One region of the Blautia sp. DFI.3.45 genome, then DNA from elsewhere that is predicted to be linked to it. Evidence: riboswitches for the same ligand, from Rfam matches in the RefSeq annotation. Region 1 holds a riboswitch; the other holds the start of a gene.
The links. A riboswitch is a leader RNA that binds a small molecule or an ion and turns the genes downstream of it on or off. The one in region 1 is predicted to bind cyclic di-GMP.
Positions count from the first base shown of each region.

Region 2: linked by a shared signal. The riboswitch ahead of LJE09_RS07825 (sensor domain-containing diguanylate cyclase) and the one ahead of LJE09_RS15940 (response regulator) in region 1 are both predicted to bind cyclic di-GMP.

Region 1 covers NZ_JAJDMI010000070.1:1,222-10,555, forward strand. The annotation lists gene LJE09_RS15915 (ATP-binding protein) at 1-842, shown strand, start outside; gene LJE09_RS18005 (hypothetical protein) at 1,036-1,170, shown strand; gene LJE09_RS15920 (helix-turn-helix domain-containing protein) at 1,158-1,328, shown strand; gene LJE09_RS15925 (hypothetical protein) at 1,368-1,637, shown strand; gene LJE09_RS15930 (ABC transporter ATP-binding protein) at 1,654-2,565, shown strand; gene LJE09_RS15935 (ABC transporter permease) at 2,565-3,467, shown strand; cyclic di-GMP riboswitch class I at 3,705-3,780, shown strand; gene LJE09_RS15940 (response regulator) at 3,959-6,817, shown strand; partial or broken gene LJE09_RS18920 (Hpt domain-containing protein) at 6,868-7,077, shown strand; partial or broken gene LJE09_RS18925 (HD-GYP domain-containing protein) at 7,087-7,254, shown strand; gene LJE09_RS15950 (DUF6219 family protein) at 7,478-7,690, shown strand; gene LJE09_RS15955 (peroxiredoxin) at 7,694-8,149, shown strand; gene yaaA (peroxide stress protein YaaA) at 8,149-8,910, shown strand; partial or broken gene LJE09_RS18930 (transcriptional repressor) at 8,953-9,135, shown strand.
Region 2 covers NZ_JAJDMI010000016.1:41,309-64,128, forward strand. The annotation lists gene LJE09_RS07750 (L-cysteine desulfidase family protein) at 1-832, opposite strand, end outside; gene LJE09_RS07755 (AEC family transporter) at 1,272-2,204, shown strand; gene LJE09_RS07760 (TIGR00730 family Rossman fold protein) at 2,243-2,785, shown strand; gene LJE09_RS07765 (bifunctional 4-hydroxy-2-oxoglutarate aldolase/2-dehydro-3-deoxy-phosphogluconate aldolase) at 3,240-3,878, opposite strand; gene LJE09_RS07770 (sugar kinase) at 3,937-4,989, opposite strand; gene ilvD (dihydroxy-acid dehydratase) at 4,992-6,737, opposite strand; gene LJE09_RS07780 (HPr family phosphocarrier protein) at 6,800-7,036, opposite strand; gene LJE09_RS07785 (GntP family permease) at 7,049-8,404, opposite strand; gene LJE09_RS07790 (FadR/GntR family transcriptional regulator) at 8,687-9,373, shown strand; gene LJE09_RS07795 (ABC transporter ATP-binding protein) at 9,447-10,208, opposite strand; gene LJE09_RS07800 (ABC transporter ATP-binding protein) at 10,205-10,999, opposite strand; gene LJE09_RS07805 (ABC transporter substrate-binding protein) at 11,098-12,636, opposite strand; gene nikC (nickel transporter permease) at 12,671-13,537, opposite strand; gene nikB (nickel ABC transporter permease) at 13,534-14,478, opposite strand; gene LJE09_RS07820 (LysR family transcriptional regulator) at 14,993-15,901, opposite strand; gene LJE09_RS07825 (sensor domain-containing diguanylate cyclase) at 15,937-17,655, opposite strand; cyclic di-GMP riboswitch class I at 17,760-17,835, opposite strand; gene mgtE (magnesium transporter) at 18,238-19,632, opposite strand; gene sdaAB (L-serine ammonia-lyase, iron-sulfur-dependent subunit beta) at 20,382-21,050, shown strand; gene sdaAA (L-serine ammonia-lyase, iron-sulfur-dependent, subunit alpha) at 21,070-21,939, shown strand; gene LJE09_RS07845 (YczE/YyaS/YitT family protein) at 22,019-22,654, opposite strand.

The sequences.
Region 1 (9,334 bases):
AAGTACATCGAGAAATCTCAAAGAACCCATATGTCCTTGCGGATGTTGTGCGTATCCGAGAAGTTTTGGTGAATCTTCTGGGCAATGCTGTGAAATTCACAAAGGACGGCGGAAAGATTACTTTGGATATCAGCAGTTACCCAGGAGCGGATGAGAAACATATCATAACTCGTTATGTTGTTCGAGATAACGGTATTGGCATGAGCGAAGAGTTCCAGAAAAAATTATTCGATCCGTTTTCACAAGAAGATGATGATAATGCCAGAACCCAATATAAGGGAACCGGTCTTGGTATGGCCATCACAAAAAAATATGTGGATATGATGGGCGGTTCAATTGCTGTTGAGAGCAAAAAAGGTGTAGGTTCTACATTCACAGTGGAGATCCCACTGGAGTTGACAGAACAGGTTATTCAATCAGAACAAAAACAACATCTACATAGAGATTTGACGGGTATTCATGTTCTTATGGCTGAGGATAATGATTTAAATGCTGAACTTGCTACGATAATGCTGGAAGATGCTGGTATGACCGTAACACGCGCATCAGACGGAAAAGAAGTTGTGAATTTGTTTAAAAATCATCCACGAGGCACATACGATTTTATTTTGATGGATATTATGATGCCAAACATGGATGGACACCAAGCAGCAAAAGCCATTCGAGCCTTGGGTATAGAGCGGTCCGATGCAGTTACGATTCCAATTGTAGCTTTGTCTGCAAATGCTTTTATAGATGATATTCAGGAATCCCTGGATTCAGGCATGAATGACCATATTTCCAAGCCGATTAACATGGAGGAATTAATCGATACTATCACTAAATACATTAAACACGATTAGGAAAACAAAGAAGTTAATTCTGATGAAAAGTTTGCACTGGTCTTGCACTGACTTTTCTCTTTTGATGTGATATTATTATAATCGCCAGAAAAGCAATGAGGGTCTACGGAGTTTTCCGTAGGCTCTTTTTTCTTGGCCGGATGCGTCTTTCATCCTTTCACGCATCCGTACATACGAAAGGAGGATTTTTTTTGTGAAAATCTTAGAAAACAATAACAAATCAAACAACCTAGAAGAAAACTTAATTTTGGTTGAAACTATTCCGATAAAAGAATATACTTATAATAGGTTTGTTGTATCGTTTGGAGGAAAATTATGGATTATATAACAACGATCGAAATGTCAAAAATATGGGGAATTTCATCTAGAAGAATTTCTCTTTTATGTAGCCAGGGAAGAGTGCCTGGAGCAGAGAAAAAGGGAAAGACTTGGCTAATACCAAAAGATGCGGTAAAGCCAACAGATCCTCGAAAGAAAAATAGATGACGTATTGGAGGTTATAATGCTTATGGGAAGACCAGAACATTGGTATATTTTAAGGATAAAATTTGTGAAATAAAGAATAAGCTTGTGAAGGCTATTTTTTATTATATAACAGTAATTATGCTGGTATTGGATCCAATATATTTGTGTTTACTCAGTGGAGCATTTGGTGGTGGAGATGTAAACGGAATCCTTTATTTAATGCCACAGGCATGGATATGGACGATTTTCGCCTTCATATTACTTTTTAACATATGGATTCTATTAAAAAAGGTAAATCCAACGTATACTGCGTCATTTAAGGAAAGATGAAACAAAGGGAGAAGATATGGAATCAGATATCATTAAAATCAGTCATCTGAATAAAAGCTTTAGCGAAGTAAAAGCGGTAAATGATTTGAGCTTTCGTGTGAAAAAAGGAGAATTGTTTGCGTTTCTTGGAGTAAACGGTGCAGGGAAAAGTACAACCATTTCCATTCTCTGCGGATTGCAGAAAAAAGACAGCGGAACGGTTCAGGTAAACGGAATAGAAACTGACAAAGCCGGCGCACAGACAAAAAGAATGCTTGGTGTTGTGTTTCAGGATAGCGTACTTGATAAACCGCTTACGGTGAAAGAAAACCTAAAGAGCAGAGCTGCTTTATACGGCATTACAGGAAATGCCTTTGATAAGAGATTACAGGAGCTGGTCGAGATTCTGGATTTTGACGAGTTTTTAAACAGACCTGTAGGTAAGCTGTCGGGAGGTCAGAGAAGAAGAATTGATATTGCCCGTGCATTATTGCACAGACCGGAGATTTTGATTCTTGACGAGCCTACTACAGGGCTTGATCCGCAGACAAGGCAGTTAATCTGGAATGTTATCGAGAAGCTTCAGAAAACAGAAAATATGACAGTATTTTTGACTACACATTATATGGAAGAAGCTGCCAATGCTGGTTATGTTGTAATTCTTGACAAAGGAAGTGTTGTAGCAGAAGGTACACCGTTTGAACTTAAAAATGATTATGTACAGGATATAGTGTCTGTTTATGGTATTTCCGAAGATGAAATAAAGTCATTGAACAGAGAATATAAAAAAATACGTGACGGATATCAGATAAAAGTAAAAAATACGAAAGAAGCTACGGAGCTTATTGTAGAGCATCAGGATCTATTCATGGATTATGAAGTAGTAAAAGGCGGAATGGATGATGTATTTCTTGCAGTCACAGGAAAGAAGCTTGGAGGTGAATGCTGATGAGAACAGTATTGGCATTAATGGACAGGAACAGGAAACTGTTTTTTAAAGATAAAGGTATGTTGTTTACATCAATGATCACACCAGTTATTCTGATTGTTCTTTATGCTACATTTCTTGCAAAGGTTTTCAGAGATTCTTTTACAGCAGCGATTTCGGATATGATTATGATTTCGGATAAGCTTATTAATGGAACCGTAGCAGCACAACTGACAGCATCACTTATGGCAGTAAGCTGTATTACTGTAACATTTTGTGTGAATCTGACTATGGTGCAGGACAAGGCAAATGGAACAAGGAAGGATTTTAATGTTGCACCGGTCAGCAAGGAAAAAATTTATTTGGGATATTTTCTGTCAACAGTAGCTAATTCATTGATGGTCAATGCACTTGCATTTGTATTATGTCTGGGATATTTACTTAAAATGGGATGGTATATGAATACAGCAGACATATTATGGGTTTTATTTGATATGATATTGCTCGTCCTGTTTGGAAGTACGCTTTCAAGTATCATTAGCTTTCCGTTGACAACACAGGGACAGCTTTCGGCTGTAGGTACAATTGTCAGCGCAGGATATGGTTTTATATGTGGTGCTTATATGCCGATTTCAAATTTTGGACCAGGTCTTCAGAAGGCACTGTCTTATCTTCCGAGTACATATGCCACTTCATTGATTAAGAATCATATGCTTCACGGAGTTTTCAGAGAGATGGAGAGAAAAAATTATCCGGATGAAATGGTTGAAGCGATAAGAGACACGCTTGATTGCAATCCGGTATTTCATGGAAATGTGGTGAGTATAAATCAGATGATTGGCATTATGATGGGAAGTATAGCTGTATTTGGAATTATTTACTATGTGGTTACATTGTTGTCAGCGGGTGAAGGCAGACGATAGGAAATATTGTTTTTAGCGGGTGAAAGTTCTGGGGATATGGAACGATCTGAGTACAAATGAGCAGGAAACAGTAATGTCAATGCTGCGTGGTCTTCGGAAGTAGAAGAACGGTTCGAGTATATGTATCGGCTGTTCTTTTTTTATTTTTTGGCGTTAAAACGGTAATGTTTTTCTTGTGTACAGTAGAGTGCTATAGTATAATAAAACCAGTTTTTTGCATAAGTATTAAAGCTATAATATGGAAATCGGCAAACCAGATGAAAGTCTGGGACGCAAAGCTACAGGGCCTGTAAAATGGCAGCCAGTTGCATGAAATGAGGTGCACTGTCTGTCTGGCAGTGCTTTTTTATGATAGAGCACTTGAATAAGTAATACAGAAGCTGTTTGGAAAAATATTGTGAAAAATAGCGGGGAGGTTATTGATAATTAATGAATGTAAAATTAAAATCTGGAAGCAAGCAAGCAACTGTAGCCTGGAGGGTGGGAGAAAGATGAAGAAGTGCAAATTAGTACAGAATATAAGAAATTTCAAATTTTGTTATTTTATATTTTGCACAATGATATGTTTGGTTGTTTTTCCTGTTTCCACATCTGCCCAAGAAAATTCTGATCATGTTATCCGGGTAGGATCTTTTGAGGAAACTTATAATGTAGTCAATGAAAAGGGAGAAAGAAGCGGCTATGGTTATGAGTATCTTCAAGATATTGCAGGTTATGCAGGATGGACATATAAATACATAACAAGTGATTGGAAAAACTGCTTTACACAGTTGAAAAATGGAGAGATTGATATTCTTGTTGGCATTTCCTATACAGACGAACGTGCTGAAAATATGCTTTTTTCCGATATGCCTATGGGGGAAGAGAAATATTACATCTATACGGATGCATCCAATATGGATCTTACAGCAGGAAATTTGGATTCTTTTGAGGGAAAAAATATTGGTGTGTTTAAAGATAATATAACGGAGGATGTGCTTAACGAATGGGAGTTAAAGTATGGTCTGCATACGCAGCATGTCAATGTTTCTAATACCGCAGAAGTTATGGACAAACTGTCGAAACATGAAATTGACTGCTTCGTTTCGGTAGAAGAACCCCGTTGGGAAGAATCGGAGATTTCGCCGATTACAAGTATTGGAGAGACAGAAATCTATTTCGCTATAAATCCCAAACGTCCGGATATCAAAGAAGCACTGGATAGTGCTATGCGCAGAATCAAGGATGACAACCCATTTTACACAGATGATCTCTACAGGCGTTATCTTTCTGCACAGAGCAGCTCCTTTCTTTCAAAAGAAGAAAGGGAGTGGATCGGGCAGCATGGAGCAATCCGGATAGGGTATCTGAATCAGGATGGAGGTATCAGCAGTGTAGATCCATCAACAGGCAAATTGACAGGTGTTATCACAGATTATGTGGATCTTGCAGAAAATTGTCTGCAAGGTCAGACTCTGGAATTTGAATTAAATGGATATGATACAAGAAGTGAACTGCTTCAGGCATTGCAGGATGGAAAAATAGACTTGATTTTTCATGCAAACCAGAATCCATACTTTGCAGAAACAAATGGATTTGCTTTGTCGGATACTCTATTGACTCTCAATATGGCAGCAATTACGGCAAAGGATTCTTTTGATGAAAATAAAGAGAATATAGTTGCCGTTGAAAAAGATAATTTTGCATTGAAAGCATATCTTTCATACAATTATCCGCAATGGGAGGTTGTGGAATATGAGACATCAGATGCAGCAGTAAAAGCAATGCAAAAAGGGGAGGCAGATTGTATTGTAAGCAATTCAGGTACTGTTTCAGACTATTTGAAAAATAATAAGCTTCATAGTGTTTTCCTGACAAAAGAAGCTGATGTTTCATTTGCTGTTCAGCAGGGAGAACCGGTTCTTTTGTCCATTCTGAATAAAACACTGACATCTATGCCTACAACTCAATTTTCAGGTGCAGTAGTTTCGTATAATGTTTCCTCACGAAAAGTTACAGCGAAGGAGTTTATTCAGGACAATTTACTGGCTGTCTCACTCATAGTTGGAATCTCCATTTTTGTTGCCCTGTGTATAATTCTTGATTCTTTGAAAAAATCAAAACGTGCGGAAGAAAAATCCAAGAAGTCTGCTGAGCAGGCATTGAAGCTGAATCAGGAGCTTGAAGAAAAACAGCAGGAATTACAAAATGCACTTGTAGAAGCACAGAGTGCCAATAAGGCTAAGACTTCCTTTTTAAATAACATGTCTCATGACATCAGGACACCGATCAATGGCATTATGGGCATGCTTACAATTCTTAAAAAAAGCGGAAATGATGGTGAGCGGGCAAAAGATTGCCTGAATAAAATAAATGAGTCTTCGAAACTGCTATTATCATTGGTAAATGATGTTTTGGATATGGCAAAGTTAGAATCGGATACCGTGGTTTTTAGTGATGAATCCATCAATCTGGATCAGGTATGTCAGGAAATCACGGAGTCATTATCTTTTCAGGCAGAAGAAAAAGGGCTTCATGTTATGGGAGAACATGATGATTATAGAGGTGTATATGTTTGGAGCAATGCAGTTCATCTGAAAAAAGTATTGATGAATCTGTTTACAAACAGTATGAAGTACAATAAGGTGAATGGTTCTATTTACATGAGTATGAGAACGATTGAAAGATCAGAAGATCACATGACATGTGAATTTAAAATAAGAGATAATGGAATTGGAATGTCAGAAGAATTTATAAAAAATGAATTGTTTACTCCATTTGTACAGGCAGATAATTCCCCACGTTCTGATTATAATGGGACAGGTCTGGGAATGCCTATTGTGAAACAACTTGTAGAAAAGATGGGCGGAACCATAACAGTTGAAAGCAAGCTTGGTGAAGGAAGCTGTTTTACTGTAATACTTCCATTTAAAATTGATACGAATGCACGGCTGGAAGAAAAAGAAGATTTCAATGCAGATATATCAGGTGTCCGGATATTATTGGTTGAAGATAATGAGCTGAATGCGGAAATAGCAGAATTTATACTGACGGAAAATGGGGCTAAAGTAGAAACAGTGAAAAATGGGTTAGAAGCTGTTCAGCACTTTGAAGCCTGCGAATCAGGAACATACGATGTTATTTTAATGGATGTCATGATGCCGGTGATGGATGGGCTTACTGCCACAAAAACAATAAGATCCCTGGAACGGCAGGATGCAAAAACAATCCCTATCATTGCTATGACTGCAAATGCATTTAGGGAAGATGCAGAAAAGTGTATGGAAGCAGGAATGAACGCACATTTGTCAAAGCCGATTGTGATTGAGGAAGTTATAAAAACGATTTTAAGGTATGTTCATAATGATTAGCAGAGGTTCATGAATTAGTGGAATACCATTGACAGGGCTAAAAGATGACAATGCAGGAGTGCTATAAAGCTATCGGAGGAAACTATGAGGCTGTTTTGGGACGCCTTCACAGCGAAGCACTGATTCAGAGATTTACATTAAAGTTCCTTGAAGACCAGAGTTATCTACAGTTAAAACAGGCATTGGAAAATAAAAATTATGAAGATGCTTTCCGCAGTGCGCACACATTGAAAGGGGTGTGTCAGAATCTTTCCTTTGACCGTCTGTATGAGGTTAGGATTATGAAAACCCATAGTGAGCTTGGCGCGGCTATAATTAAGGATATGGACTTTTCACAAGATTATCCACTGGTACATACCGCATGGGAAATCTGCAGATGGCACCATGAAAGATGGGATGGAAAGGGCTATCCGGATGGATTGAAAGGTGAAGAAATACTATCTGATTTAAAATAATTCAACTACTTTCGACATTACTATAAATCAAAACAAATTGATTGACAAAGAAAACCTAGAGTTTATGCGGGATTAATGGACTTTATAATCGATGTAACTGTCAAAGCCCCGGCTGCCCTGATTGTTTCATTATCAAATTGACATCTGATTATTGTATAGTATAATTACAATTAAAAACACCGAAGATAAAAGACGGAGGAATTATATGAAAGCACATAAATATTGGTCAGTAGGAGCATTGATCACAATGATTGGTACTTTTTACACTGGACATAAAGGGTTAAAATCAAGCCACAAATACTTTGCGTTAAGCTCTATGCTATGTATGACAATGGCGATATATACAGGGCATAAAATGATTTCCGGGAATAGGAAGAAAAAGGCGAATAAAGAGAAAGTTACAGAGAGGGAGGAATAATTAATGTTGGAAGTAGGGGTCAAGGCACCTGATTTTGAGTTGCCAGATCAAAATGGAAAAATACACAGATTATCGGATTATGCAGGAAAAAAAGTAGTATTATATTTCTATTCCAAGGATAATACAGCGGGATGTACGAAACAGGCATGTGGTTTTTCCGAGAGATATCCTCAGTTTATTGAAAAAGGTGCAGTTATTCTTGGGGTCAGTAAGGATTCTGTATCCTCTCATAAGAGATTTGAGGAAAAATATGGACTGGCATTTACACTTTTAGCAGATCCAGAGCGGAAAGTTATTGAAGCTTATGATGTATGGAAAGAAAAGAAAAATTATGGCAAAGTCTCTATGGGTGTGGTAAGAACTACATATCTTATCGATGAACAGGGAGTTATCATCAAAGCCAATGATAAAGTCAAAGCAGCAGATGATCCTGAAAATATGCTTAAGGAATTAGATTAATGAAGATAATATTATCCCCTGCTAAAAAGATGATTACAGATACTGACAGCATAGCGCCGGATGGATTGCCTGAATTTATTGAAAAGACGACAGAGATACAAAGTTGGTTGAAAAGTAAGTCAAAAGAAGAACTGAAGACTATTTGGAAATGTAATGACAAAATTACAGAACAGAACTTCAATAGATTGGAAAACATGGATCTTTATCATTTACTTACTCCAGCTGTCTTATCATATGAAGGAATTGCTTTTCAATATATGGCTCCATCCGTGTTTGAGGACAGTCAGTTTGAGTATGTACAAAATCATTTGAGAATACTATCTGCGTTTTATGGCGTTCTAAAACCGTTGGATGGCGTGACACCTTACCGCTTGGAAATGCAGGCAAAAGTCGGCATAGGAGATGCAAAAAACTTATATGAATACTGGGGAGATATGTTGTATTGTTCAGTGATCGACAACAGTAGGATTATAATTAACCTGGCATCAAAAGAATATTCCAAATCTATAGAAAAGTATCTGACATTACGGGATAAGTATATTACAATTGTATTTTGCGAGTTATCAGGAGATAAACTGGTGACAAAAGGTACATATGCGAAGATGGCTCGTGGTGAAATGGTTAGGTTCATGGCTGAAAATAGTATTGAAAATCCTGAGGATATAAAAAAATTTGACAGACTTGGCTATGCGTTCAGGCATGATCTATCGTCAGATACGGAATATATTTTTGAACGCAGAATAGAGATAACATCTTATTAAAAAGGTACTTATTGTAGGTATTTTTTTAATAAAGTGATTCGATTTAACTTAAAAAATCATTACAATGTCAGGTGTGTAAAATGCGGTGAGGTATCAGGTGTAGATGTGGATGAAATATCAGACTTGATAGAAATGATTCATGACACGAATGGAATAAAATATTTAGATTATGATATTTCATTTAAAGGTATTTGCCCAAAATGCAGGGAGAAAGTAAAGGAATAGCATAGTTATTGAAATGAATATTATTTAAGGTTCAAGATAAATTGTAAAATGCAGACAAACAAGAAAAAAAGTAAAAATATAATAGGTATTATACAGAGTGTCCTTATACTGATATTAGTAGTTCTTATTATTTTTATGATGATTCAGATTAGTAGGCTACAGGGGACAGCACGCGTAATAAATTATGCAGGCCTAGAGC
Region 2 (22,820 bases), on a different contig from region 1:
CATACACGATCAGTGGTACGGAACAGGCAATCCCCTGGTTTCCACTGCCTGAGTTGATGACTACCGGCATATCGCATCCGCCCATTCTGGCTTCGGAAGCTGCGGCTGTGAGGCTGCGCATTTTGGTAAGCATATCATTGGAATAGGTTTCGCGTATTATCCGGCCGATTCCAAGACCGTATTTACCAGTCATTCCTTCATGAGCGATTGCCATATTGCTGCGGATCTGATTTTCTATAATTTCTTTGACATCATCAATTTCTACAGTATCTGCAAATGTTTTAATGTCTTCCAGATTGAGCAGAGTTCTGTCTGCTGCAGCCGGAGTTTCACCGGATTTATGATCTGAATCCAGCAGGACTTCCTGGTTCTTTACGATCTTTGTTACATTTATATGATCGTATTTGATCTCCAGACTTACTGTGTCATCCCCTGCCTGCATTTCTATGATAAAGTGCAGGACTACCGGGGAGTCCAGAAGTTCTACTTTGCATATCTTTTTATCCAAAAGTTCACGACATCTCTTTCTTTCAAATTCATTTACATTCGAAAGAACTTCCATGTTCAGGGATGCGTTTCCGGCTACTGCACCGAGAACTACACCTGCTTCAATTCCAGTCAATCCGCCGGAGTTTGGAATGATAACACAACGGACATTTTTTATAATGTTTCCACTGCATTTTGCAGTGATATGTTCCGGTTCTTTTCCCAAAACTTCTCGTGCTCTGGCTGCTCCATATGCCAGTGCGATCGGTTCTGTACACCCCATTGCAGGAACCATTTCTTCCTTCAGGATTCCTATATAACTCTCATATATCCTTTCATCTAACATTGTGCTGATGTCTCCTGTTCATTTTAATTAATACATATGATGTTATCCACGAATTGCTCCGCTACAAAGCAGCTCCCGCAATCCTCTGCATATTTAAGTATGACATAATACTATCAGAATGTCCAGAAAGAATCAGCTAAGATCTGCTTCGTAATCCTTTAATTCTCCGGATGCCGTTATTGATAAACAATAAGCCTGACGTATACTATGAATGCTGTTCTGTAAGATTTCCGCTGAAAAACTGTCTGATAATATAATCTGAAACACTTTCTTAAATCTGTGGTTTGCTTCCTGTAAAATATTGTCAGCAAATGTTTCTGTTCGCACATTACTATTGAACCGCAACCGGGAAAGTTCTATAATGAGTTCCGACATCAGAAATCGGGTAAATACAATATTCCCGATGACGGACATTTTTAAGAATACGAGGTGGATATTTATGAATATCAGCATACTGCTCATGGAACAGATTATTCAATTGTTTCTTATGATCTTCATGGGATATTTGATCGTGAAAGTTGGGCTTGTAAAAGATGAAGACAGCAAGGTTTTATCCAAAATCATTCTCTATCTAATCATTCCCTGTGTAATCATCAATGCTTTTCAGGTAGATTACACGATGGATACTGTAAAGGGATTGCTGCTTGCTCTGGCTGCATCTGTCATGACCCAGGTTCTTCTCCTGATCATTATCTCCATAGCCGGAAAGCTTTTACATCTGAATGAAGTAGAAATTGCTTCTGTTTATTATTCTAATTCAGGAAATTTGATCGTACCCATTGTGACCTTTATTCTTGGACAGGACTGGGTTTTATATGGATGTGTTTTTATGAGTGTGCAGCTTATCTTTCTGTGGACACACTGCAAAAAGATTATCAGCCGGGAATCTTCCTACGACTGGAAAAAGATTGTGTTAAATATTAACATGATTTCTATTTTCATCGGTGTTGTACTTTTTTTCGCAAAAATCCATTTGCCGGAGATCATCAATAATACTCTTGGCTCAGTGGGCAGCATGATAGGACCGGCCAGTATGATCGTAACCGGTATGCTGTTTGCAGGAATGAATCTGAAACAGATTTTTGCTGACAAAAGAGTATATTTTGTATCATTTCTTCGTCTGATTGCAGTGCCTTTGCTTGCACTTATAATGATTAAGATCAGCCATCTGGCTATGTTCTCTGCAGACGGAAATAAAATTATGCTTATTGTCTTTCTGGCGATCATCACACCGTCTGCTTCCACAATAACCCAGATGTGCCAGGTATACGGAAATGATTCACGCTATGCCAGTGCCATCAATGTCATGACTACACTGTTCTCAATTATTACAATGCCGCTGATGGTAATGTTATTTGAGGCAGTTATATAAAACAATTACCTGTACATGAAAAAAGAAAGGAAATTACAATGAATATTACTGTTTATCTTGGAGCTTTGGAGGGGAATGATCCGGCACTTGGAAATGCTGTCCGGGAACTTGGTACATGGATTGGAGAAAGCGGAAATTCTCTGGTATATGGAGGTTCAAAGTCCGGTCTTATGGGACAGATAGCAGAAAGTGTGCTGAATGCCGGAGGAAAAGTAACAGGCGTGGAACCACAGTTTTTTATAGATTCTGAACTGCAGTATGATGAGATCACAAAACTGATCGTCACAAAAGATATGGCTGAAAGAAAAGCAAAAATGATTGAACTTGGTGATGCATTTATTGCATTTCCAGGAGGCACCGGTACTCTGGAGGAAATCACAGAAGTTATGTCCATGGTTTCCCTCAAACACCTGGATGCCCCCTGTATTCTGTATAATCTGAATGGATATTATGACAGCCTGAAACAGCTTCTTGACCATATGATCAAGATGGGGCTGTCCTCAGAAAATCGTCAGCAGGGAATTTATTTTGCTGATGATATGGAAGATATTAAAGCACTTCTGGCTACAGTAACTAAGTAAAATTCAGATCGTAAACAATTGTCAAACACCCCTGGGGGATATTTACCTATTCATATATTGCATAGTTCATACTACTTTTTTCATGGTTTGAAATCCCCCTGGGAGGCTTGTTCTTTCCCATAATTTTGTTAAAATATAATCAATGCAGAGATCATTAAATATCAGTCAGCGAGATACTTAATGATTCATGTATCCGCACAAAGATTTGTGTCAGACAACAAATAAAGGTGCACAGACCTCCGCGCAATGCGCATCAAAAAACTCATTAGAAAAAGTACTTCTATCCGCAGGAAGTGCTTTTTTTATACTATAAAACCATTTCATTTTTCGTACATCTGGTCAAGCAGATATTCATAATCCGCTTCGCTACTTGCTTATAACCGAAATATAGCGAAGGGACAGGAGATCATAAATAACTCCTGTCCCTGTCTGTGAATATGTGTAACAGCACCGATTATTTTCGGATAGATTCAACCAGATTTCTGGCTTCTGCTGTCAGCTCTTTAATTTTGTCAAATGCACCTGCTTTTACAAGATCTCCTTTTACCATCCAGCTTCCGCCACAGCATATGATCTTGTCAAAGGAGAGATAATCCTCCAGATTCTTTGCATTAATTCCACCCGTAGGCATAAATTTAATTCCTGTGTAAGGTGCTGCCATGGCTTTGATCATGGCAACTCCTCCTGCCTGTTCTGCAGGGAAGAATTTTACAGTTTTCAGGCCGCGTTTCACTGCCTGTGCTACTTCAGAAGGGGAAATGCATCCCGGTAAAACAGGAATCTCTTTTTTCAGGCAATAGTCTACAATCTCCGGATCAAAGCCAGGGCTTACAATAAACTTTGCACCTGCTTTCACAGCTGCATCTACCTGCTCTGTGGTAAGTACAGTTCCTGCTCCAACCAGCATTTCCGGGAACTTTTCTGCCATCAGACGGATGGACTCTTCTGCTGCCGCTGTACGGAAAGTAACTTCCGCACATGGAAGTCCTCCTTCTACAAGCGCCTGAGCAAGCGGCACTGCATCCTTTGCATCTTCCAGAACTACTACAGGGACAACTCCCACTTCATGAAATCTTTCTGCTAAATCTTTCATTCGAATTTTCTCACCTTTCATAATGTTTTATCGAATATCATCCATAAATCCTGATGTTTTATCTCTTAATATCAAAATTCATTTCCATTACATGTCTGATCAGGGAAACGTCATCTGTAATATTTCCGTCTCCATGGATCGTATGTTTTACTGCACTTGCAGCAACACCGAAGTTTACTGTATCCTCAGGTGTGTAATCATTCATCAGTGCGTAGATGATTCCGCTTACAAATGCATCTCCCCCTCCCACTCTGTCCAGAATGTGGAAAGTCAGACGTCTGCTTTCATAGATTTCTCCATCTTTCCACAGATAAGCAGAAAGACTGTTTTCACTGCAGCTGTGTGCAAATCTCACATGTCTCGCAATGCATTTGATATTTGGATATCTCTCCACAAAGGCTTCAAATACTTTTTTCTGTTCTTCACAGTTGGGTTGGAAAGGAACACCGTCCTTCACATCTCCGGCTCCATGATCCTCTTCATTTTTCCAGATATGATAAGGTTCTATTCCAAAAAGAACATCCACATATGGCAGACAGAGTGTACAGAAATCTCTGGCTTCTTCCCAGCTCCATAAGGTGCTTCTGAAGTTTCCGTCAAAGCTTACTCTCATACCCATTTCCTTTGCAGTTTTCAGGCAGGTCAGAATCAGTTCCCTGCAGCTTTTTCCAAGAGCAGGAGTGATACCGCTTAAATGAAGCCATGTATAACCTTCCAGCAGTTTTTTCACATCTGTCTTACTGAAATCATACTCAGAAAACGCACTGTGCTTTCTGTCATAAACCACCTTGCTTGGGCGGATTCCATATCCGGTTTCCAGATAATAAGTTCCCAGACGATGAGTAGGAGTCTCTTCTTCTGTAGAATAAACAATGCTGTCACAGTTTACATCATTGCTTCGCATCATACGAACAGCACTTTTGCCCAGACTGTTATCCGGCACAACTGTGAAAAATGAGGCATCAATTCCAAGATTTGCAAGGGAAAGGGCCACATTGGCCTCACTTCCCCCATATCTTGCTTCAAAGGTTGTAGCTGTTCTGATTTTTTCATAATCCGGCGGTGTCAGACGCAGCATGATCTCGCCGATGGTAATAAATTTATGCTTCATAATCAATACTCCAGATAAGCTCCCTTCATAGGGCTGGCTGCATGCTGGCTGAAAAGACGCAGCACACCTTTTTTGTATTTTGCTTCTCTTGGTTTCCAGTTTTTACGTCTTTCTGCAAGAATCTCATCGATTTCTTCCATGGACTTACGCTCTCCTGCGATTCCGATGATATTTAATTTTCTTTCCATAACATCGATTTCGATCAGGTCGCCTTCTTCTACCAGTGCGATAGGGCCTCCGTCAACAGCCTCCGGGCTGCAATGTCCGATAACCGGACCTGTAGATGCACCGGAAAAACGGCCGTCAGTGATCAGGGCAATGCTCTTTCCAAGTTCTTTATCACTGCTGATTGCTTCGGAAGTATAGAACATTTCCGGCATTCCGCTTCCTTTCGGTCCCTCGTAACGGATAAATACAGCATCACCTTTCTGAACCTTATGTTTCAGTACTGCATCCAGGCATTCTTCCTCGCTGTCAAAAGGTCTTGCGCGAAGAACGGATTTAAACATTTCTTTCGGGCATGCAGTATGTTTGATTACTGCGCCTTCCGGTGCCAGATTTCCACGAAGGATTGCAATACTTCCATCTGTTCCGATTGCTTTATCATATGGACGGATAATATCTTCTTTTGTAAGATTTACATTGTATCGTTTGTTAAATTCCTGAAGCCACTTCTCACATTTCTCATAAAATCCGTTGTTCTTCAGTTCTTCAAGGTTTTCACCCAGAGTCTTGCCTGTAACTGTCATAACATCCAGATGGAGATGCTCTTTGATTTCTTCCATGATTGCCGGTACACCACCTGCATAATAGAAGCATTCTGCAGGCCAGCGTCCTGCAGGACGAACATCCAGAAGATATCTTGCATTTCTGTGAAGTCTGTCGAAGGTGTCTCCTGTAATCTCAATGCCAAATTCATGAGCAATTGCAGGAAGATGAAGCAGACAGTTTGTGCTTCCGGAAATTGCTGCATGTACAAGGATTGCATTCTCAAAGCTGTCCATTGTTACAATATCAGAAGGACGCATATTTTCCATCTGTGCGATTCTTACAGCCTGTCTTCCCGCTTCTCTTGCAAAAGCCAGAAGATCCGGACTTGTGGATGGCATCAGTGCTGTACCCGGAAGTGCAAGTCCCAGTGCTTCTGCCATGATCTGCATTGTAGATGCTGTTCCGATAAAGGAACATGCACCACAGCTTGGGCAGGCATTACATTTTGCCCAGTCAAGCTTCTCTTCGTCAATTTCGCCACGTTCAAATTTGGCGCTGTACATTCCAAGCTGTTCCAGAGTCAGCATTTCCGGTCCTGCATTCATAGTTCCGCCCGGTACAAATACAGACGGAATATTAACTCTTGCAAGTCCCATCAGATTTCCGGGTACACCCTTATCACAGCTAGAGAGATAAACTCCTGCATCAAATGGTGTTGCATTTGCATGAATTTCAATCATGTTTGCGATCATTTCACGGCTGGCAAGACTGTAGTTAATTCCATCTGTACCCTGGCTTTCTCCGTCACAGATATCTGTGCAGTGATAACGGGCACCAAATCCGCCTTCCTCAGCAATTCCCTTGCGGACCTCTTCCACAAGAATGTTCAGATGTCCACTTCCTGGATGGCTGTCTCCGTATGTACTCTCTACCATAACCTGTACTTTTCCCAGGTCTTCTTTCTTCCATCCTGTACCAATACGCAACGGATCAAGCTCCGGTGCAAGCTTTCTCATTTCCTGACTTTTTAACTGCATGATTTTTTCCTCCTGTAAATTTGTACTGTTAGAATCAAAAGGTATTTTGACTCTGATATCATTTATTTTCGAATCAGATTCAGGCTTTCCAGCTTTTCTCTGGCAAATTCTGCTTCTTCTTCTCCTACACTTATTTCCACCTGCTCGAAAGTGGGCAGACTGAATACCCCAAGCATGGACTTGGCATCTACCACATATCTGCCACAGAGCAGATCTACGTCACCTCTGCAGCTCTCTGCAATCTGTACCAGATGTTTCGCGTCATACATATCTCTTAAATAAACCGGTATCTTTACCATTCTCTCTGCCTCCTATGCAAAAATCGAAATAACCAGGCTTACAATAAGTGCTGTGACACCGATCAGTGTCTCCATAATTGTCCAGGATTTCAGTGTTGTTTTCTCGTCGATCTCAAGGAAGGTTCCTACCAGCCAGAATCCTGCATCATTTACATGGCTCAGAGCTGTAGCACCTCCACAGATAGCGCAGCACATTGCTGCTCTGTAGAGCATACTGGTATCCATAACTGCAGGCATGGTTGCCATAATTCCGGATGCCATTGTCATTGCCACAATGGAGCTTCCCACTGAAGCTCTGACAAGAATAGCAATGAAAAATGCAATCAGGATCAGCGGAAGTCCGCTTTTCTCAAGAGCAGGTCCGATAATATTTCCAAGTCCGGAATCCTGCAGCATCCAACGGATCACACCGCCACTGGCAATAACCAGAAGAATCATACCTACAGGTCTGAGGGAGTGATCCAGGATTTTCTTTAACTGTGCACCTGAGAAGCCTCTGCGGATTCCCAGGAAATACATTGCAGCCAGAGTTGCAATTGTCAGTGCCAGGAATGGTTTTCCAAGGAATCCCAATACATCCTGTACGCCTGCCGGAAGGGGCATATATTTTGATAAGGTACTGAGAAGGATCAAAACAAGAGGTATGAGGATCACACCAAGCACCAGTCCAAAGGATGGCAGTTCTTTTCCGTCATCTTTGATCTCACCTACATTGGCAGGAAGCTCTGTAAAAATCCTATTTCCGATAAATCCGCCCCAGATAATACCGGAAACCAGCATACAGATCAATGCTGTAGGAATTCCGACCATGATCATGGTTCCCAGGTTTACGCCCAGTGCGTTTGCCACCAGTACAGATCCGGCTGATGGCGGTACAAAAGCGTAACCACTGGCAAGACCTGACAGAAGGGGGATTGCATAGTACAGAGTTGATTTTTTTGTCTGCTTCGCAACACTGAATGCCAACGGGATCAGTACCACAACTCCTGCTTCAAAGAACACTGTGGTTCCGATTACCAGTCCTGTAAGTCCCAATGCCCATCCTGCTTTTTTCTGACCGAATTTATGGATCAGTGTCTCTGCAATCCTCTGTGCGCCACCGCTTACTTCCAGGATTCCTCCAAACATGGAGCCAAGACCTACCAGAAGTGCAATACCCTGAAGTGTTTTTCCAACACCCTTTTCTACCGTGTCGGAAATCATGGTAAGGGGCATTCCTGCACCTGCTCCGATGATAATAGCTGAAATCATCATTGACAGAACCGGATGAAGTTTGAACTTGATGATCAGTACCAGTAATACGATGATTCCTACTGCTGCTGCAATCATTAATCTCATGGGATCTGCCGCAAAAGTTGTTTCTTCCATTTTTTCCTTTTACCTCCTTGATTCATCTGATGTTTTTCTACTTTCTCTCCAATACATCTGACCTATTTTCTGTTTTTCTTCTGAATTTACTTGTTTTTTCGTTTTTTGCCTTTCAATTCATCTGATGTATTTATAATATATTCTCTTCTTAAAAAAATCAATACTGTAATTTTGTCTAAATTTTCGTATTTATTTTTGTGCATATTAGCACTTTGACATTCATTCTAAAACACCTTATCATAGAGATTAAGAAATTTCACTTTTAGAAATGGAGTAAATCATATGATGAATTCATCAGAAGAAAAAAGTCTTCCCCAGAAAATCTCGGAAGACATTATTTCACTTATATTAGAAGAGAACCTTCAGCCCGGAGACAAGCTTCCCAATGAAACAATTCTTTCCGAGCGTCTGAATGCAGGAAGAAGTTCTGTCCGGGAAGCCATGAAGCTGCTTGCTTCACGAAACATTGTTACCATACGTCAGGGTTCCGGCACTTATATCGCTTCTTCTCCGGGAATGGTAGAGGATCCTCTGGGATTTACCTTTATCGGAAATAAACAGAAGCTGATCCATGATCTTCTGGAGGTACGTTTCCTTCTGGAGCCTTCCATAGCAGCTATGGCAGCTACGAATGCAGAAGAAAAAGACATAAAAAAAATCACCGCTCTCTGCGATGAAGTAGAAGTGTTACTGAATAATCATGAGGATCACACACACAAGGATATTGAATTTCACGCTGCTATTGCCCTGAGCAGTAAGAATGTTGTGGTGCCAAGACTGATTCCGGTAATCAACAGCTCGATTCCTCTTTTTGTGGAAAGCACCGGAAATACTCTGCATAAGGAGACTATCGAAACTCATCGTGAGATTGCAGATGCTATCGCAGCCCACGACCCGCTCCGCGCACAGGATGCCATGTATCTTCATCTGGTCTACAACAGAAAAAGGATTCACCTTGCCATGAAATGATCCGGAATTATGACATAAAAAAGTACTTCCATCTCCGGGAAGTACCTTTTTTATAATCATTTTAAGAACACCATCACGAAAGTACCGCATCCACCAGTCTCCGCGTATATTCTTCCTTTGGTTCATTAATGATATCATCGGGAATTCCGCTTTCCACTACTTTTCCCTCATACAGTACCAGGACCCTGTCGCAGAACATCTGGACAAGAGCCAGATTATGGCAGATAAAGATAAAAGACAGCCCCTTCTTCTCTTTCAGGTCTTTCAGAAGCTCCATGATCTGTTTCTGTATGGTTACATCCAGGGCACTGGTTGCCTCATCACAGATCAGAACTTTTGGTTCCACTGCCAGAGCTCTTGCTATCGCAGCCCGCTGACACTGTCCGCCACTTACCTCATGAGGATATCTTTTTGCATATTCCTTCTCAAGGCCGCACTGCTCAAGCAATTCTGCTACTCTTTTCTCCACATCAGCCTTTTTCATTCCACGGTTTCTAAGACTCTCACCAATTCCGTCACCCAGTGTCCTTCTGGGATCAAAAGAACCCACCGGATTCTGAAAAACCATCTGTATATCTCCATATACCTCTTTCAGCTGACTTTGCTTCAGTCTTGTAATATCTTTTCCTTCAAATTTCAGTGTGCCCTCTGTGATATCAGTCAGCCGGGTGAGCAGCTTTGCTATGGTACTTTTCCCGCTGCCGGATTCTCCTACGATTCCCAGCGTTTCTCCTTTTTTTAGTGTAAAGCTTACATCCTTTACCGCTTTCAAAGGATTTTTTCCTCTCTGGGTAAATGTTTTGGTTAAATGTTCTGCCTCTAAAAGTATGCTCATACTCTGACCTTCCTTTGCAGCTTTGGTACAGCCTCCAGCAATTTCCTGGTATAGGGATCCTGGGGATGATCCAGTACACGGTCTGCTGTGCCATATTCTATTGTTTTACCATTTTTCAAAACCAACACAGTATCTGCCATTGCCCGGACTACTCCGATATCATGTGTCACGACCACGATTGCAGTTCCAAACAACTCTCTTAACTTAAGCATTTCCCTTACAACCTGGCGCTGTACAGACACATCCAGAGCACTGGTCGGCTCATCTGCAAATAAGATAGGCGGATTCATAAGCATGGCGATGGCAATACCTGCTCTCTGATTCATTCCGCCAGACAGTTCAAATGGATAACTGTCCCACACGCGCTGGCTATCCTTAAAATTCAGTTTGTCAAACAGATCCATTGCCCTGGTTTTAGCCTCACTTCTTGTTATCTTTGTATGTGCACACATACTTTCGTAAATCTGCTCTCCGATGGTGCGAATCGGACACAGAGAGGCACCTGCATCCTGAAAAATCATTCCAATTCCTGCACCTCTGATCTTTCTTTTTTCTTTCTCCGGTATATCCAGGATATTCTGATTCATATATCGGATATCTCCTCTTGTCACAAGACCATCCGGTCCCAGAAGTCCCATTGCAGCTTTGATCAGAGTGCTTTTTCCACTGCCTGATTCCCCCACAAGACCAAGTATTTCTCCATGTTCAAGGGAGAAACTCACATCATGAACCACCGCTTTTCCGCCAAATGATATCTCTACGGAATCGTAGGTCAGTATTTTTCTATCCATCTGTAAACCATCCTTGTTAATACTTACCAAATCATGGGCAAAATATCTTTTGCCCCTGAAATATCATCGTTCAAATATTCTTCATTTATTCTTACAGTTTAGTTAATATCCAGATCTGCTGTCAATTCATAATAATCACATGGATGTGCAGTCAGTCCTGTTACATTAGACTGCATGATCATACTCATTCTCAGGTGAGAACAGAATACATAGGCATTATCATCCAGGATTGTCTGCTGCATCTGGATTGCCAGATCTGAACGCTTGTCTGCATCAAATTCTTGCTTCATCTGTTTTTCCAGATCTTCCAGTTTATCACTGTGATAATGTCCGTTATTGCTTGCAGATTCATCCAGTGTACAGGAAGTGAAGAAATACTCCGGATCTCCTGTAGGTGCAGTTACCATGGCACTTGCATATACATCCCATAATGTAGGATCTTTACGGATAGTATTATTATCAGAGGTACAATTCACCTGAACATCCATACCGATTTCTTTTAAGGTCGCCTGTGCAGACTCTGCAAGAAGCGGAAGCTCCTGACGGCTTGGATAAGTAAGCCAGCGGATTTCCAGTTTCTGTCCGTCTTTTTCACGGATACCGTCACCATCGGAATCCACCCATCCAGCTTCCTCCAGAACCTTCTTTGCCCCATCAGGATCATAGCTCTCTGTTGTCAGATTCTGTCCGCCAAAAGAGAAAGTATCCGGGAAAACACCGACTGCAGGATATCCATATCCTTTCAGGAGCACAGACACAAAGCTGTCCTTATCAATACCCATGGCAATTGCTTTGCGCACTGCAGGGTCAGATGTTACAGGGCTTTCAAAGTTCATCCATGCATAGAATGCACGGCTTGTAGCTGTACTGGTAAATGTAAAATCATCATTTTCAAATAAGGGATAGCTTGCATATGCCATACCATAGGCAGCATTGATCTCCCCTGCCTGAAGAGCCATTGCCAGTGTATCACCGTCAGAAATTGTGCGGACAGTGATCTCATCCACATTTACATCTCCATTCCAGTAGTTTTCGTTTTTTATAAGATTAACATGATCATCTGTCACCAGTTCAGTTGCCACATAAGGACCTGTACCGATCACTATACCATCATCACTGATACCTGCCTGCATATCAATAATACATCCATAAGGATCACTGAGATAATTGATCAGTGCAGGCTTCGGTTCTGTAGTCTTTATGGTAACAGTATTTCCATCTGCCTCGATAGTATCAATGCAAAGATCTCCTGCTGCACGCTCATGATTGGCAACCAAAGCCTCCAGGCTTTCCTTTACTGCTTCTCCGTCACAGGCACGTCCATTGGAAAACACAACTCCGTCGTTCAGTGTGATCTTCCAGGTCAGCTCGTCAATATTTTCATACTCTTTTGCGATCCATGGCTCTATTTCCATTGTATCAGAATAACGGAAAAGAGTTTCCCCTACTCCATAACGGATGCAAGCCCATCCTGCATAGGTATTCTGAGGATTAATATCTGCCTCCTCATTTTCCGCATTAAAGGTGGTATCGCCAAATACCAATGTCTTTTTTTCTGCTGCCAGTGTTGGCATAGCTGTCATTCCTACTGCCAGCCCCAGGGCAATTGCCATTGCCAGAAATTTCTTTGTTCTCATTTTCTTTCCTCCTCGTTTGTTTTCATATTACTTATCATGAACGGCTGTTCTTAGGATCCAGATAGTCACGAACTGTATCACCTAACAGATTGAAAATTGCCACAGATATAAAAATTGCAATTCCAGGTGATAATACTACCCATGGATATGTTTGGATCATACTTCGTCCGCTGCTCATCATACTTCCCCATTCAGCCATGGGAATCTGTGCTCCCAGTCCAAGAAATGACAGACCTGCAAGTTCCATCATCATGGTACCGATATCAAGCATGGCTGTTACCAGAACAGGGCCCAGCATATTTGGAAGAATATGTCTGAGCATAATCTGACCTGAGCTGTCACCTGCCAGTATGGCAGCATGAATATAGGGTTCCTCTTTTAATGCCAGAGTCTGCCCTCTGGCAATACGTGAATATTTCGGCCAGCTTACTACTGCCAGTGCTATAACAGCATTCTGAATGCCTCCCCCAAGAATAGCTGCAATCGCCATGGCAAATACAAGCCCAGGGAAAGCAAGACATATATCTGAGATTCTCATCATAACAGTATCTGCAGCTCCGCCAAAATATCCGCAGCATACACCCACAGCTGTTCCTAACACAAAAATCACAGCAACCAGGATAAAGGTCGAAAAAATACTGGCTCTTGCACCACTTATAACTCTGGACAGCATATCTCTCCCATATGTATCTGTTCCCATAGGATGCTGAAGACTGGGGGGCTGAAGTGCACTTGCCAGATCCTGTGCATAAGGGTCATATGGACAGAGATGCTCTGAAAAAACTGCAAGTATCACAAGCCCTATTGCCAGAATAAGAAAAAAGACCAGCTTTTGTTTTATATGGTTTTTCTTAATCTTCTGTACACGCACTGTCACATTTTTATTCTGCTTTTCACTCATTGTTTCACACCTCCCAGACGGATTCTCGGATCCAGGAACCGGTATGACAGATCTGTAAGCAGATTTACTACAACATAGATGATCGCCATCCACATAACATATGCCTGAATAATAGGATAATCACGCATGGAGATGGCATCTACTGCCATCTTTCCAACTCCATCCCACATAAAGATTGATTCTACGATTGCAGTTCCTCCCAGCAGATTTCCCACTGACAGCATCAGCAAGGTAATGATGGTTACCAGCGAAGCCTTCATAATACTTTTCCAAAGAGTGACAGAAAACTTTACTCCTCTTGCTTTCGCTCCTGCCACATAATCTTTACTCAGTTCATCCAGCACAGTTGCACGGACCTGGCGAAGATACTTGGCCGACATGGCAATTGCCAGAGTGATTGCCGGCATTGCCACACTCTTTAAACTTACATCTTTGGATATAACCGGAAAAATCCGCAACCTGATCGCAAGAAAATACATCAACAGCAATGATACAAAAAAATTAGGAAGACTGTTTCCTATAAAGCTGCATAAACGGATCAGATAATCCGTAATCGTATTCTGTTTCACTGCTGACAGAATCCCCAGAGGGATTGATATGATGATGGTCAGCAAAATAGATGTCACTGTAAGAAGCAGCGTTGCCGGAAGCTTTGATATGAACGTGTCAAAAACCGGAAGACTGGATACATAGCTGTTTCCCATATCTCCATGAAGCAGTTTCCCAAGCCACACAAAATACTGGGTCAGAAATGGTTTGTCCAGTCCCAGCTGTTCTCTGGCTGCATTTAACTTATCTTCTGACAGGATCTGTCCTGTATTTTCCATTTTTTGTGTTACTACATCACTTCCCGCAATCCGCATCATGCCATAGGAGAGAAAAGTAATCGCAAACAAAATGGGAATCAGCTGGAGCAGTCGTCTGAATGCATATTTTTTCATTTGAGTATCTCCATTTTATAATTTTTCAAAATTGTACTCCTAATTAGCCTCCACTCAGTTTAACAAAAGCAAAAACAGCCCACAACCCACCCGGGGGGTTATGAGCTATTCTTAATTTGAATATCTATCGTCATTTTTGGAATAGGTTTTTTTAATATCAGCAATAATTTAAAACAACCATCCCATTTTGTTCTAAACTATGTTATACTACAAGAGCTGTCGAACCTCCAGCAGGAAGGAGGTGAGTTTCATGGAAGCAATTTTTACTTCATTTCTTGTCTCTGTCATAGCAGGCGTAGTTAGCTACTACATATGCAAATGGCTGGACAGCGGACATTAGACAGCAACAGTCTAAACGGAACAGCTCCCCGTAACGAGCAAGAAAGCCCTCAGAGCGGCAACTCTGAGGGCTTTCGTTTCGCTTCATGGAAATTTCACTTCATTTCTTAGCTACTATTAGTATATGCAAAATAAGTTAAAAAGTCAACTGCAATTTTTATTAATGCTTCGGCAATTAATGCTTCGGCAGTCTGCTCTTTAAAAACTCCACAAGCTCTGCCACACTCTCATCCATTGCTTCTCCTTTGTGGAGTATAAAACCAAAAATCACTTTACTGTCTCCAAGATCCAGAGGGATTCCCGGTGTAGTTCCTTCTTTGTTTTCTGACAGGTAACTTCCGCTTATATTTGCCACCTTACTGTTCTTCAGCATTTTTTCCATAATATAATCACTGTTGGTCAGCACGGAAATATCAATATCCTTCCATTGGAATGCATCTTCTTTTACAGCACCGATGTCAAAAAATTCATCCTGATAATTCTGTATAAAACGGATTCCCTCCAGGTCTTCCAGTTCTGCCCTCTCTTTGCCGGAATTGTAAAGCTCTGTCAGCCCTCCCGGATACAGCATTACATCTGTTTCATAGATAGGTTCGAAATGCATTTTGTTTTTTGACAATTCATACAGGAAATTTTCCTTCTGCTGACTGAGGATATATACAAAACCAATATCATCCATATAATCCCGGACTCTTTCCATTACGCTTTGTACACCTGCTGTTGTTACCTGGAAATGATATTTTTTTTCATAGGTTTCATTATAAAAGTCTACAAATTGATTGGCAAACCAGGAGCTGGGATTTAAAGATATCCGGATCCATTTTGTCATTCCGCTGGAAGCCATATTTTCCAGAACATTTACTTCATTTATAATTTTCGACGCATATTCATACATCTTATGCCCCTGTACTGTCAGTCTGATTCCTCTTGGCAGTCGTTCAAAAAGCTGCATTCCCAGCGTATCTTCCAGTCCCTTGATTACCTTGCTGACACTGGGCTGTGTAGAATACAGATTTTTCGCAGCATCACTGAATGAACCAGTCTGCGCACATACTACGAAATACTGTAATTGTTTTAAATCCATAAAGATTTTATCCCTCTTTCTGTTTTTATCCGCCATTAACCCTTTTTTCTATTTTGAGTTTTATCTTCATACATTCTGTGATCTGCCATAATGCGGATTTCATCGATCTTCTGGCTGTGTTCCGGATAAATGGCATAGCCACAGCTTGTATCCACGCTCAGCAGACGACCCTCTATGTTAAAAGGCCGGTCAATGACTCTTTTTATTCTTCTGACCATCATCTCACAGAATTCATCATTAATATTGCCCTCCTCAATGATCAGGGAAAATTCATCTCCACCGATACGGAAAGCATAGTCTGTCTTCCTGATACATTTGCACAATCTCCGGGAAACCGCCTTCAGCAATCTGTCCCCCATGTCATGTCCATAAGTGTCATTAACAGGCTTAAACCTGTCCAGATCCAGATAGAACATGGCAAATTTTTTATGCAGCTTTCCATTTCTTTTTAATCTTTCGGAAAGATAACGCTCATTATAAAGTCCTGTCAGTGCATCCGTATTTGCCAGCTTCTCAAGTTCATGCTTCTGCCCGATATCCTGAGCGATCAACATTACTTTGGACAGTATACTGCCTTTCCATTCCACAGGTATCACTGACATTACTTTATAAGAAGATTTGTCAAGAGTACAATATTCAAAGGTATACAGATCATCCTCAGACATAATAACCTTTCTCAGATATTCCGGTGAAAGCAGATCATCCATCTGTATATTTATCTTTTCCGTAAGTATCACATACTCTCCGGACATACGCTGAAGAAGTTCCCTGTAATCACCTGTAGGATTATAATAAGACTCATTGTTCATCTCATAATATTCATATATCCCGCTGTCCAGATTACAAACTGCAAAACGCTCTACAATCCTGGTTACTCCCTGAATAAGTTGATCCATGGCGATGTTCTGCTTTAACATCGCTCTGCGTTCTTTTTCCGCATTTTTCGAATCCGTCACATCACGAAGAAAAATCATGGCGTGTCTGATCTCTCCGTTCTCATCTGTATCTCCCTCCATCACTACATTCCGGATAATACGCAGCTCTCCGTCAAACACTGCTTTGCATTCCTGACTGAGTTCCCCTGTGATTTTTCTGAGTTCCTTCGTAATATATTCCCGGTTGTAAATCTGCGCAACCGCCTCTTTACTCTCAGGACAGACATAATTATTAAGAAACATCTGTATCAGTTCATCCCATGTCCGGCTTTTGTTGGAAATTTCCTGAAGCGAGCCCTTTACTTTCATAGATTCAAATGTATTTTCCTGAAGATCCACATAATATTCACACAGATTCATATCTGTAAAAGCCCGGTGAAAAGCAGCTTCCCTTGCTTCCTGATTCCGGGCAAAGTGAGCAGATCTGACAGATAATACCCAGATTGGCCGTCCTTTATTATCCCTGGCATCTGCCTTCACAATCCTTACCGGTATTGATAAACCTTTACTGTCTGTCAGATACAAGATGTGAGAACCCTGTAAATCATGAAGTCTTTCCGGTGAAAATATATGCTTTTGCTCATTACAGACCACACTGAGCATAGAGCCGTCTGATGCTTTCATAAATTCATCAAGGTCATCCCACCCCAAAAGCTGCAGAAAATAGTTACTTACACTCCAGATTGTCAGCTTCTCATCATAATAACCGGCGACTGTTCCCACCGGATCATTCTGTTTCAGTACATATTCAATAGCTTCCTGAACTGAAGGATTAATATCCGTATCTTCATTTGCGACATATATTTCAATCTTATTCATTTTGTTAAGCATACACCTATGCTCTGACATGATATTCTCAACCTTTCTTTAAAATAAAAGAGAATAATGCCCGCTACAATACAACAAGACATTACTCTCTGTATAAATGCAACTGGCTGCCATTTTACAGGCCCTTTAGCTTTGCGCCGCAGCCTTTCGACTGTTTTGCCGATACTGTATCTGTGTTGCCTGGTGTACCAACAAGTTGATTCACAGATACATTATATATATTATATTTTCAATCTCTTATTACTGTTTACCGTTAATATTTCCTGCACCGCTGTTTATTTGTTACTGTTTACTCCGTTCTCAGTAACGTTTATACGCTTTGTAAACCCAAATAACGACTTGCCTCTTTCAATCGTCAGATCAGGTAAACACTAATTGCAATATATTATTTGCATATCCCCGGAATAATGTCAACTGCTATTTTCCTTATTTCACAAAATTTATTCCAGATTGCAAATATCAGACATTGCATTTGTAATTTATAGTAATTAACTACGGCAGCCGAATTCAAACAAAAAACAGATCCAATATCTTATAATCAAAGATACAGGACCTGTTTTTATTATCTGAAATTCAGCCTGCAAGATTCAGCATTTTTAATAAGAACAGCCAGCTCAGGCCATAATAGGTAATTACTGCAACAAGGTCATTCACTGTTGTGATCAGCGGACCTGATGCTACTGCCGGGTCAATATTGATCTTCTTAAAGAACAATGGAATACAGGTGCCTACTGCACTGGAGATCAACATAGCCAGCAACAGTGCCACACCGATACATCCGGATACTGCATAGGAAAACAAAAGTGTTTTTCCTTTAAACAGATAAATATACAATCCGATCAGCGCAAAAGACAGAATTCCAAGAAGTCCGCCATTACACAGACCAATTCTCATTTCCTTCCACACAAGTTCCAGTTTCTGCTTACCTGTCAGAGATTCATCCATCAGCACACGAATCGTCACAGCCAGAGACTGGGTACCCACATTACCTGCCATATCAAGGATCAAAGACTGGAAGCACATAATGATCGGAAGTGCAGTCACCACCTTCTCAAAAATTCCTACCACTGAAGAAACTACCATGCCAAGTCCCAGAAGAATGATCAGCCAGGGCAGACGTTTCTTCATACTTTCTTTCAGTGGCTCCTTTAAATCCTCTTCTGCAGTCAGACCGGCCAGCTTCGCATAGTCATCACCCATCTCATCATCAACCAGGTCAATGATACTGGCAGATGTGATAACACCCAGAAGCTGATTATCGTTGTCAAGAACCGGAATAGAATCCTCAGAATAATCTTTCAGTTCTTCGATACATTCATCAATATTCTCTTCCGCATATACATATGGATAGGAAGTCACCACCAGATTCTCAAGCAGATCATCGCGTCTGGCAATGATCAGTTCTTTCAGATTAATAGCCCCATAAAATTTCTGCTGCTCTGTCACTACAAAAATAGTGGAGATATTGTCATTTTTTGCAGCCTGTTCGATCAGACTGCTCATTGCCTGCTTAACTGTCAGTTTATCTGTGATCACAATATAATTTGTTGTCATGCGGCTTCCGATCTCATCCTCATCAAAGGATGCGATCATCTCCACATCACGTCGAACCTCAGGTTCAAGCAGATCGATCAGTATTTTTTTCTTTGTTTTTTCAACTTTATTTAATACATCTGCAAGAGCATCTGTCTCCATTTTGGATAAAATGGCTGCTGCTTTTTTCACATCCATTTCATTCAGATACTCTGCTGCATTCTCCTCATCTGTATATTCAAAAATATCAGAGAGCATATCTGTATCCAGGATACGGTACAGCTTGCACCGCTCCTGTACAGTCAGTTTCGGCATTACATCTGCCAGATCATTCTCATGATAATCCTGCAGCCTTCCTCCCATAACGGCAGGAGAGGTGTTGCTGCGGATGATCTTCAGAATTTCTTTGGAATAATCCTGTACTCTTTTCTCCATTCTTTCATCCTCCGTTTTTTTGCATAAAAGCACACCAAAAGAAAGCAGTCTGTTATTTATTACATTTTACTGCCATTTCTTTCATGCTTTTTCCAGCAGAATAAACCGCAGGGTATCAAACCATAACCTGCTATTCATCCGCTGTCCGTAACTGTCCGGCATCTTCGCCGGATCATTACTGCTCAATATGTAATTGCATGATTCGGGGGAATTTCATAAATACAGGATAAGAAATGAAAAAGACATCCAATCTTCCACATACAGAAACTGTCAGATCACAGACAGTAAAAAGCTTCTATTCTATATGCATACATGGAAAATATATGACTACAGCAGAACAAAAACGGCTGCTATACTCATATACTCTTTTTAATTCAGATCCTGTGCTACTACTTCGCCCATGAGAATCGCAATTATCCATTCTGTTCCACCTGCCTTTTCTTTAAAATTTACGATTTCGGATATCAGACCCTGTTTTCGGGAATCTGATTTCTAACAGCAAATTTTATGCTGTTCCCTATTTTGAAACAGCATTTTTAAAATTATTTTCAATTTGCACAGTTATTGTAACCGCCCAGTAGAGAAAAAGCAACCCTGTTTTCTCATTTTTTACATTAATTTTTGTTAATGTTAACGATAAGTTTGCTTCTTTTATTCCTAAATGATAGAATATAATCAGAAATTTGCAAATAATAAGATTATTGCCATAAACATGCAAGACTATAATTGATATTCACAGGAGAAAAAATATGTCATTTATCAGTGTATTTGATGTTATGGGGCCGAACATGATCGGTCCTTCAAGTTCACATACCGCAGGTGCGGCGCGTATTTCCTATCTTGCCCAGAAAATGATCGAAGGCCCGTTAAAGAGAGCCGACTTCATCCTGTACGGCTCTTTTGCAAAAACTTACCATGGTCACGGTACTGACCGAGCTCTGCTGGGTGGTATTATGGGATTCTCTACTGATGATATGCGCATCCGAAATTCTTTTGATATTGCTCATGAAAAAGGTCTGAAATTCTCTTTCACTCCAAATGAGCAGGAAACAGATATTCATCCGAACACCGTAGATATCTGCATGGAAAATGAAAAAGGCCAGAAAATGACCGTACGCGGCGAATCCCTTGGAGGAGGCAAGGTCCGTATTGTAGATATCAATCACGTACAGGTAGACTTTACAGGCGAGTACAGTGCAGTGATCGTGATTCATCAGGACACTCCCGGCGTTGTGGCCTATATTACCAAATGCCTGAGTGACCGCAATATCAATATTGCATTTATGCGTCTGTTCCGTGAAAGCAAGGGAGAGATTGCTTATACAATCGTAGAATCTGACGGCAAACTTCCTGAGAATATCGTTCCTGCGATTCGCGAGAACCCGAATATTCATGAAGTTATGATCGTACAGATGTAAAGAAAGGAGGATTTTTATCATGGATTTTAAAAATGCAAATGAACTCTTAGCACTCTGTGAAGAAAAAAATCTTCCTATCTCAGAGATTATGCGTATCCGTGAGATTGAGCTTGGCGAAACAGCCTCTGAGATTGTAAATAAAAAAATGACACTAGTACTGGGAATTATGAAAGATGCTGCTTTCTCACCAATCAGACAGCCGGTAAAATCTATGGGTGGTCTGATTGGCGGCGAAGCCAGAAAGCTGAGTCTCCACGCTCAGGAGAAAAAAGGTCTCTGCGGAAATCTGCTTCAGAAGGCAATTACTTATGCTATGGCTACACTGGAAACGAATGCCTCCATGGGGCTGATCGTGGCCTCTCCTACTGCCGGTTCTGCCGGAATCGTACCGGGACTGATGCTGGCAATGCAGGAACATTATCAATTCTCTGATGAAGAGATTATACGGGCATTATTTAACGCAAGTGCCATTGGTTATCTGGCAATGCGAAATGCAACTGTTGCAGGTGCGGTAGGCGGATGCCAGGCCGAGGTAGGGGTTGCATCTGCAATGGCTGCATCTGCTGCTGTAGAGCTGATGGGAGGTTCACCGAAAGAATGTACTTTTGCTGCATCTACTGTTCTTATGAACATGCTTGGTCTGGTATGCGATCCGGTCGGCGGTCTGGTAGAATATCCATGTCAGAACAGAAATGCTGCAGGTGTGGCAAACGCTATAATTGCCGCAGAAATGGCTCTCGCAGGAATCCCGCAGTTGATTCCTCTGGACGAAATGATCCAGACGATGTTTACCGTGGGTAAAAAGCTTCCTGCAGAACTGCGTGAAACTGCTATGGGAGGATGCGCTACTACGCCATCTGCATGTGAAGCATGCCATATATGCAGTTAACAGGCTGACAAATAAAAAAACTGTCTCTGTAATGCACCTATTTTCTACGTATAATGTGCATATACAGGACAGTTTTTTATTATTTTTCCAGCTTTGCCAGCACTTTTGATGTAAAATGTGTATCGAAAAACTGAACAAAAGGTCCGAATCCAAATGCACTGACTAGTGTTCCCAGTCCGACGATTCCCCCTGCAAGCCAACACACCAGTGCACTGATCGCATCATTAGATACTCTGCACCAGAAATACGGAATTTTCGGCCATTTCTCTGTCATGATCAGAGAAATACTGTCATATGGTGCAACTCCCTGTTTCGGAAGCTGGTACATGGAAATTCCAAGGCTTGTTATGATAACTCCAATAAATACGGTAACCACCTGCATTGCCATCTGATCCGGTGCATCGATCACAGATGTGATCAGGTTATAGAAAAATGTAACAAAATATCCAAGGAATAACGCATTTATGATCGTTCCCAATCCGATAAGCTTTCTTCCCCAGATAATTTCTATTACAAAAAATCCCAGATTCAGAAGAATTAAAAAACGGGCATATTCAATTCCCACACATTCTGCCAGTGCCATTACCATTCCGCTGAAAGGGTCATTTCCAAGTCCGGAAAGTTTAAATATCGCAATTCCCAGACCAAGGATTATATTTCCAATCAACATTACGACCACATACTTCCAGTTTATTTTTCTGATCCATTCACTCATCTTTTTTCCTCCGTAAAATTAACTCTTTCTATCATATCAGACAGTAAAATACTTTACAATATTCTTTCTGTAAATTGTTTTCCACTATTTTAAAACTACGTTACTGTTCACTCCGTTCACAGTAACGTACCCAAAATTCATTCCAGATTGCCTGCGGCAATGGAAT